2 regions of the Pelosinus sp. sgz500959 genome follow, and region 1 is predicted to be linked to the other one. Evidence: a T-box and tRNA genes for the amino acid it is inferred to sense, from the RefSeq annotation. Region 1 holds a T-box; the other holds one or more tRNA genes.
The links. A T-box is a leader RNA that pairs with one kind of tRNA and senses whether it is charged. The one in region 1 lies ahead of leuS (leucine--tRNA ligase), so its partner is inferred to be a tRNA-Leu.
Positions count from the first base shown of each region.

Region 2: it has a tRNA-Leu gene. The T-box ahead of leuS (leucine--tRNA ligase) is inferred to sense a tRNA for this amino acid. The anticodon was not compared.

Region 1 is NZ_JBGJZL010000003.1:366,422-370,326, forward strand. Features, by position in the region: gene ACAN52_RS06610 (sensor domain-containing diguanylate cyclase) at 1-1,563, shown strand, start outside; gene ACAN52_RS06615 (hypothetical protein) at 1,613-2,032, opposite strand; T-box leader at 2,119-2,329, shown strand; gene leuS (leucine--tRNA ligase) at 2,378-3,905, shown strand, end outside.
Region 2 is NZ_JBGJZL010000011.1:40,772-44,676, reverse strand. Features, by position in the region: gene ACAN52_RS16620 (methyl-accepting chemotaxis protein) at 1-1,483, shown strand, start outside; tRNA gene ACAN52_RS16615 (tRNA-His) at 1,754-1,830, shown strand; tRNA gene ACAN52_RS16610 (tRNA-Gln) at 1,854-1,929, shown strand; tRNA gene ACAN52_RS16605 (tRNA-Lys) at 1,934-2,009, shown strand; tRNA gene ACAN52_RS16600 (tRNA-Leu) at 2,023-2,106, shown strand; gene ACAN52_RS16595 (APC family permease) at 2,228-3,905, opposite strand, start outside.

The DNA of each region.
Region 1 (3,905 bases):
AGTGATAATATGAAGGCGGAAATCGGTAATTCTTTAGGGGAAACAGCGTACCAAATGGCAGATCGGTTAGATCAATATATGTGGGCACGTGTTGGGGAAATTACTGTATTGAGTCAAATCGAGACTATCGAGACTTTAAACAGGCCTGACAATGTGGCTAATATCGAAACCTTACTCAATGGTTTAAAAAAGAGTATTCCATCTTTCTCCTGGATTGGTCTGACAGACATCAATGGAAAAGTATTGGCTGGAACTGATGGGATATTGGTGGGAGCCGATGCGTCTCAGCGGCCTGCTTATCGAGAAGGTATTAAAGGTCAATTTGTAGGTGATGTCCATGATGCAATACTGCTGGCAAAACTATTGCCTAACCCTAGCGGAGAACCGATGAAGTTTGTCGATATTAGTACACCTGTTTTGGGCTCAGATGGAGAAACTGTAGGTGTGCTTTCTGCGCATCTTAGTTGGGAATGGGTTTCGGAAATTAGCAAATCAATTATGGAACCTTTGAAGAACCGTAAACAGATTGATGTTTTTATCATAAGTTACAATGATAGTACAATCCTTCTTGGCCCCAAAGAGATGATTGGTCAAAAATTGCCTCTTGATAGCATTGCTCTTGCTAAGCAAGGTGAAAACAGTTGGAAGATTGAAAAATGGCCAGACGGCAAGGAATATCTTACGGGCTATGCCTTGGGTAGAGGATATTCTAATTATAAGGGGCTTGGCTGGAGCGTACTAGTGCGGCAACCAGTTGACATCGCCTTTGCGTCCATTGTGAAACTGCAATTTTCTATTTTGATGATTGGTGGTGCTTTCTCAATTATATTTGCCTTGGTAGGATGGTTCATGGCTAATGCAATCACTAAGCCACTGAGGGAAATCGCAAAGGCTGCTGATAAACTTCGCTTTGGAGGGACGGTAGCTATTCCAGAACATAAAGGAATTAAAGAAATTGAAATCTTAGCATCATCTTTAATGGAGTTGACTGACAGTTTATCCAATACCGAAGATAAACTTGGTAAGATGGAAGTAATAGCAAATAGCGATCGCCTAACTGAGTTGCCGAACAGAGTCGGTCTTGATAAGTTTCTCACCATAGCGACTGCTACGGCAAAAAGGCGAAATTTAGAACTTGTTTTTCTCTACCTAGATTTGGATGGATTTAAGACTATCAATGATACTATGGGGCATCATGCAGGAGATCTGTTGCTTAAAGAGGTAGCTGTGAGGTTAAAAACAATTGTTCGTAAAGAAGAAATTGCCGCCCGCCTTGGTGGTGATGAATTCTTGATTGTACTATATGCTGAGCCGACCAAATCTTTTGAAATAGCTACTAATATAGGGCAAAGAGTGATCAATGCGCTAAATATACCTTATATCATTGAAGGTGGTACTGCTAAAGTGGGTTGCAGTGTTGGTGGTGCAATTTGGCCTTATGAAAACCAAGAAGTAAAAGAAGTGATTAATCAGGCTGATGAGGCACTATATAAGGCTAAAAAAGCAGGTAAAAATAGGGTTGCTTTCTCAGCAGATCAATTAATATCAACCGCTATATCGTGATCACAAAAATAGTAACCGGCCTCACTTCATTGTTGAGGCCGGTTACTATTTATATCGTTTTCATCCACTCTTCAAATTTCTCTACTAACTCATCTCTCGTGACATCCACTTCACTACCACGCCATTCTTGGCCTGTATCGCTATCAAACCAGGAATCTTTTGTGCTGAAATTGCCTGAGGGGTAAAGTTTTTCTTGTATGGCATAGCGCATACCATCAAGCATACTGTGTTTGATGGTTTTCCGGGATACACGGTGGCCCGCTTTTTCTGTTGATTTCACTTCAAGACCATTTTCCCCAGCCGTGATGGCGACGTGTGATATGATTTTACCTTGGCTTTGTGCTATGGATATGGCCTGTCTGGCGGCAGTAGCAGCTTGTTCGCGACCGATGGTATCATCTGAGACGGTAATTCTGACATTGCCAATGATTAACTTATACATAGTAATCGTACACCTCCCACACAACATGATATGCGGTATTTTTAAAAGTAGAACTAAAAAAGTCAGTGAGAAGGCGAGTTGACTTCCTATATCGGGTGGGATATAATATTGTTTGAAATCCTAAGATTCAGAGTAGTAGGCGAATGGGCGGGGTACAGAAAATTGGCGGTTGATGCGAGCCAATCCTAAGCAACGTTGAACTCACTGAGGAGGAGCAGCTATGAGATCATAGTAGCTGCCGCGTCATTAGCGTTATGAATGATTGAGAGGATGGCATTTGTGCTATCAATCAGGGTGGTATCGCGGGTTTAACTCGTCCCTGGCTAATAAGCCAAGGGGCGTTTTTTGATTGAATAAATGGGAGGTTTTTTTATGAATGAACGGTACAATGCTCAAGATATTGAAGCAAAATGGCAAAAGAGCTGGGCGGAAAGTGGTGCTTTTAAGACCGAACTAAACCGTCAACGTCCGGAATATTATGTGCTAGAGATGTTCCCTTATCCATCAGGTAATTTACATATGGGACATGTCCGGAACTACTCTATTGGCGATGTAATTGCTCGATTTAAAACTATGCAAGGTTATAACGTACTTCATCCGATGGGATGGGATTCCTTTGGTATGCCTGCAGAGAATGCTGCGATTAAGCATGGAGTTCACCCTGCAGAATGGACATGGGAAAATATTGCGAATATGCGTCGCCAACAGCAAGAGCTAGGCTTATCTTATGATTGGAATCGAGAAGTGGCTACATGTCATCCAGACTATTACCGCTGGACTCAATGGTTATTCTTGTTATTTGTAGAACGGGGACTAGCCTATAAGAAAAAAGCAGCAGTGAATTGGTGTAATGATTGCAATACTGTACTTGCCAATGAACAGGTTATTGATGGCTGTTGCTGGCGTTGTGACTCAGTTGTGATTAAAAAAGAACTGGAGCAATGGTTTTTCAAGATTACGGATTATGCCGATCGTTTGCTGAGTGATTTGAGTGAGCTAAAAGGTTGGCCTGAACGAGTTAAGACGATGCAAGAAAATTGGATTGGTCGCAGTGAAGGAGCGGAGTTTAGTTTTGCTGTGCCTGAGCTTAATGAAAAAATTTCTGTATATACAACTCGTCATGATACTTCTTTTGGGGTAAGCTACGTGGTCCTTGCTCCTGAACATGCTATGGTAGAAAAATTGATTGCAGGAAAAGAAAATGCACAGGAAGTGCGCCAATTTGTTGAAAGTGTGCGCAATATGAGTGAAATAAGCCGTACTTCCAGCGAATTCGAAAAAGAAGGTATCTTTACTGGTTCTTACGCAATCAATCCTTTTACTGGCGAACAAGTGCCAATCTGGGTTGCAAATTATGTATTAGTCGAGTATGGAACTGGTGCAGTCATGGGCGTTCCAGCTCATGATGAGCGGGACTGGGTTTTTGCTAGCAAATATAACTTGCCAAAAAAATTAGTTATTCAGCCTGTTGGAGAAGAATGGACCATTGAAGGTATGGAAGGTGCTTATGGCGGACCTGGCATTATGGTTAATTCAGGTCAATTTAGTGGCATGGATAATGAACTCGGTAAAGTTGCAGTAGCGAAATGGTTGGAAAAAGAGGGACATGGTAAGCGACATATCAATTATCGTCTCAGAGATTGGTTAGTGTCTCGTCAGCGTTATTGGGGCGCACCAATTCCTATGATTAATTGTGCGCATTGTGGTACTGTACCTGTTCCAAAAGAACAATTACCAGTATTGCTCCCTGAAAATGTGAATTTCACAGCAGGAGCCGTTTCTCCTCTTGCGAAAGTAGAAGAGTTTGTCAATTGTACATGCCCTAAGTGTGGCGCAGAGGCGAAACGTGAAACCGACACCATGGATACCTTTATTTGTTCATCTTGGTATTACATGCGTT
Region 2 (3,905 bases), on a different contig from region 1:
TGGTCAAGTTGTTGGTGTGTTTGCTGCTGATATTAGTTTGCAGTCTCTTAAAGGTATTGCTGAAAATGTTAAAGTTGGGAAAAATGGTTATATTGAAATTATTGATAATGTAGGGACTGTTATTGCTCATCCAGATCATGATAAAGTACTAAAGAAAGAAAGTTTTGCCAATATTGATTATGTACAAAAAGTCATTAATGGACAGTCTGGCTGGGTAGAAACGGTGTCAACTCGTGGTGATAAAACATTAACTGATTTTGCGCCGATTGCTAACTATAAATGGGGAATTATCGTCAATCAGCCAGTGGCGGAAATATTTGATGCTGCAATTTCAGCTGCATACCTTATAATTGCTATTTTAATTATTTCTATCTTACTTGCGACGATAACAGCTTTCTATATAACACGTGGCATTGTCAATCCATTGCGACAAGTCGTTGAAACAGTTGATCTCATTGCTGATGGTGACTTATCTCATACTCTTACAGCTGAAGGTGTTTTAGAAGTGAATCAGTTGGTACGGGGAGTCAATCATATGACCGAATCTTTGCGGAAAATTATTACACATACTGCGACTGTGGCTGAATCAGTGGCAGCATCGGCTGAAGAATTAACAGCTGCAGCAACTGAAGTTGGCAGGGCTTCTGATGAGGTTGCACATACGATTCAAAATGTAGCTCACAGTGCTGTTACACAGATGCGCTTATCTGAGGAATCGACTAATGTAATTTTAGGTATGAATAGCTGTAACTTGGATACTGTACAAGCAGCGCGTGATGTATCCGAGGTATCAGACAAAAGTGAACAATCGGCTGAAAATGGCATTAAACAAGCGGAGCACGCTGTTAGTTTGATGAATCATATTCAAGATGATGTAAATCAAACAGGTATTATGATTGATGTGCTTGGTCAAAAATCACGGCAAATTGGTCAGATTGTTGAAGTGATTACTGGTATAGCAGGGCAAACAAATCTATTGGCATTAAATGCTGCGATTGAAGCAGCGCGCGCTGGCGAACAGGGACGCGGATTTGCGGTAGTAGCAGATGAGGTACGAAAATTAGCGGAACAATCGCAAACCGCTGCTAAAGAAATTGCTGCAATTATTGGTGCGATTCAAAGTGAAACGGCTCAAACTGTAGAAGCTATGGACAAGAGTGGTAAAGAAGTGGCTGAAGGTGTACGAGTCGTTGTCGCTTCAAAAATTGCTTTTGAAGAAATTTATGTCGATGTGAAGAATATGAGGCAACGTGTAGAAAAAATTGTAGGATTGGTCGAACACCAGTGTATGGGGAGTTCGCAAGTTGAGCAGGTAGTAAGAGGGATTGCTGATTCAGCTCGGTTGAATTCGGATAGTTCACAAGAAGTTGCAGCTGCCAGTCAAGAGCAAAACGCTTCTTTACAAGAAATTGTTACAGCTGTTTCTAGTTTGGCAAAGATGTCTAGTGAATTACAAGAGGCTGTAAGTAATTTTAAAGTATAAAATCATTATAATTATAGTATAATAAATAAATAAATAAATAGGCGAAATAAGGCGAAAAAAAGAGAAAAAGTGAAATATTTAATGAAAAAGTTATGAAAACGGTTAAATTTGATGTTGCTAATATAGTAGTAATTTGGTATACTAACAAAGTCGCCAAAAACAAGTTGAGAAATTGCTTGTAACAAGCGAAAAAAAGTTAGTAAAAAAACTTGACACGAAATAAGAGACATGATATAATAAATCTTGTCGCTAGGGAATGTTAAGAAAATGGTGGCTGTGGTGAAGCGGTCAACACGGCGGATTGTGGTTCCGTTATTGCGAGGGTTCGATCCCCTTCAGCCACCCCATTTTAAAACTAGCAAAAACTAATAGGGGTATAGCCAAGTTGGTAAGGCACGGGACTTTGACTCCCGTATGCGTTGGTTCGAGTCCAGCTACCCCTGCCACTACGGTTCACTAGCTCAGTTGGTAGAGCACCTGACTTTTAATCAGGGTGTCCCGCGTTCGAGCCGCGGGTGAGCCACCATTTAATCTCATATGCGGGAATGGCGGAATGGCAGACGCACCAGACTTAGGATCTGGCGCCGCAAGGTGTGGAGGTTCAAGTCCTCTTTCCCGCACCACATTAAAGTCAAAGCTTTCAGATGAACTTCTGAAAGCTTTTTTGTTTTGCTGAGAATGGTGAGAGGGCATATAGTCAAATAAAAATACGACTCATACATGAGTCGTATTTTTATTTGACTATTATTTTTTCAGGTGGAAAGGCACAGTAGTCACAATTACGTTTTCTCTAAGGATAAGTAATGTACGAAGTACCCAACCTGTTTGGTTATGAAGTAAGCGATGCCACCATTTTTTTGTTTGGAATTCAGGAATTAAGATTGTAATAAAATCTTCAGGTTTTCTTTGGCGTTCGAGTTGACTGATATAATTCAATAATGGTTGAATGACTAGGCGATAAGGGGAATACATTGTGACTAACTCTACTCCAGGGTTCCAATTATGCCATTTTTCTTCTACTCGCAGAGCACTTGCTTCGTCGGTAGCAATATGTAAGGCAACAACATCTTTACTAATTGTTTTAGCATATTTTAAAGTTTGTGCTACGATATTTGTGGGGGTTGCAATGGGTACAATAACAACATTTCGCCCTATTTTGAGATTAGTAGCAGTTGTCGGATCAAAGTCTTCAACTGGTAAGTGAAGTTGTTCAGACATATCGTTATAATGAGAGCGAATTTTTTTAAAGATAAAAATCATAAATGGAATAAAAATAATGACTGCCCAGGCGCCGTGAGAAAATTTAGTAATTCCGATAATAAGAACAACAATTCCCGTGACTGTAGCGCCGACTGCATTGACGGCAGCACGTGCACCCCAGCCAGGTGTCCTCTCCCGACGCCAATGGACGACCATGCCTGTTTGGGCAATGGTAAATGATAAAAATACGCCAATCGCATAGAGTGAAATCAAATGTTCTGTATCGCCTTGATAAATAAAAATGAGCAAACCAGCAATTGTGCTTAATAATATAATACCGTTAGAGAAACTTAGACGTTCACCTCGAATACCTAGATAACGAGGCATATAACCGTCTGTGGCAAGTAAAGATAATAAAGAAGGTAGACCATTGAATGAAGTATTTGCAGCTAAATATAACACTAACATTGTAGTAATCTGTATATAGTAATAAAGCCAGTTCCGTCCGAAAGTGAGTTCAGCTATTTGTGATAAAGCAGTTACACCTTCAATTTGTAAAATATGAAAATGCATAATTAAGAAAGAAATACCAAGGAGCATGGCTCCAAGAATACCTGACATCCAATAGGTCGTTATCGAAGCGTTACGTACTTCGGGTGAACGGAACATAGGTACACCGTTAGACAAGGCTTCTACTCCTGTCATGGAACTACAGCCATTAGCAAAGGCGCGTAAAAGGAGGAGGGCGATTGTCCAATCAAATTGCTTAGCTAAGGATTCAGGAGGAATGATTGGCATTTGTTGAGTTAAAGATTGATATATTCCAGTACCAATTAATGCTACGATGCCGAATATAAAAGCATAGGTAGGATAAACAAAGGCAGTGGAAGCCTCGCGTACTCCGCGCAGGTTGACCAACATTAAAATTCCAAATAGCACAGCTAAATCGATTGCTACTCCATGAACGGTCAATGCAGGAAACGCTGATAAAATAGCTGCTGTACCGGCGCAAACGCTCACGGCGACTGTTAAGGTATAATCCGCAAATAATGCAGCTGCAGCGACTAAGGCTGGCATTTCGCCAAGATTCTTAATGGCTACAGAATAAGATCCGCCGCCTCCAGGGTTAACTTTAGCTACTTGGACATAAGAAATCGTTACAATAGCGAGCAGAAGTAGAATAGCAATTGAAATGGGTGCTAGATAACCATATGCTATAATT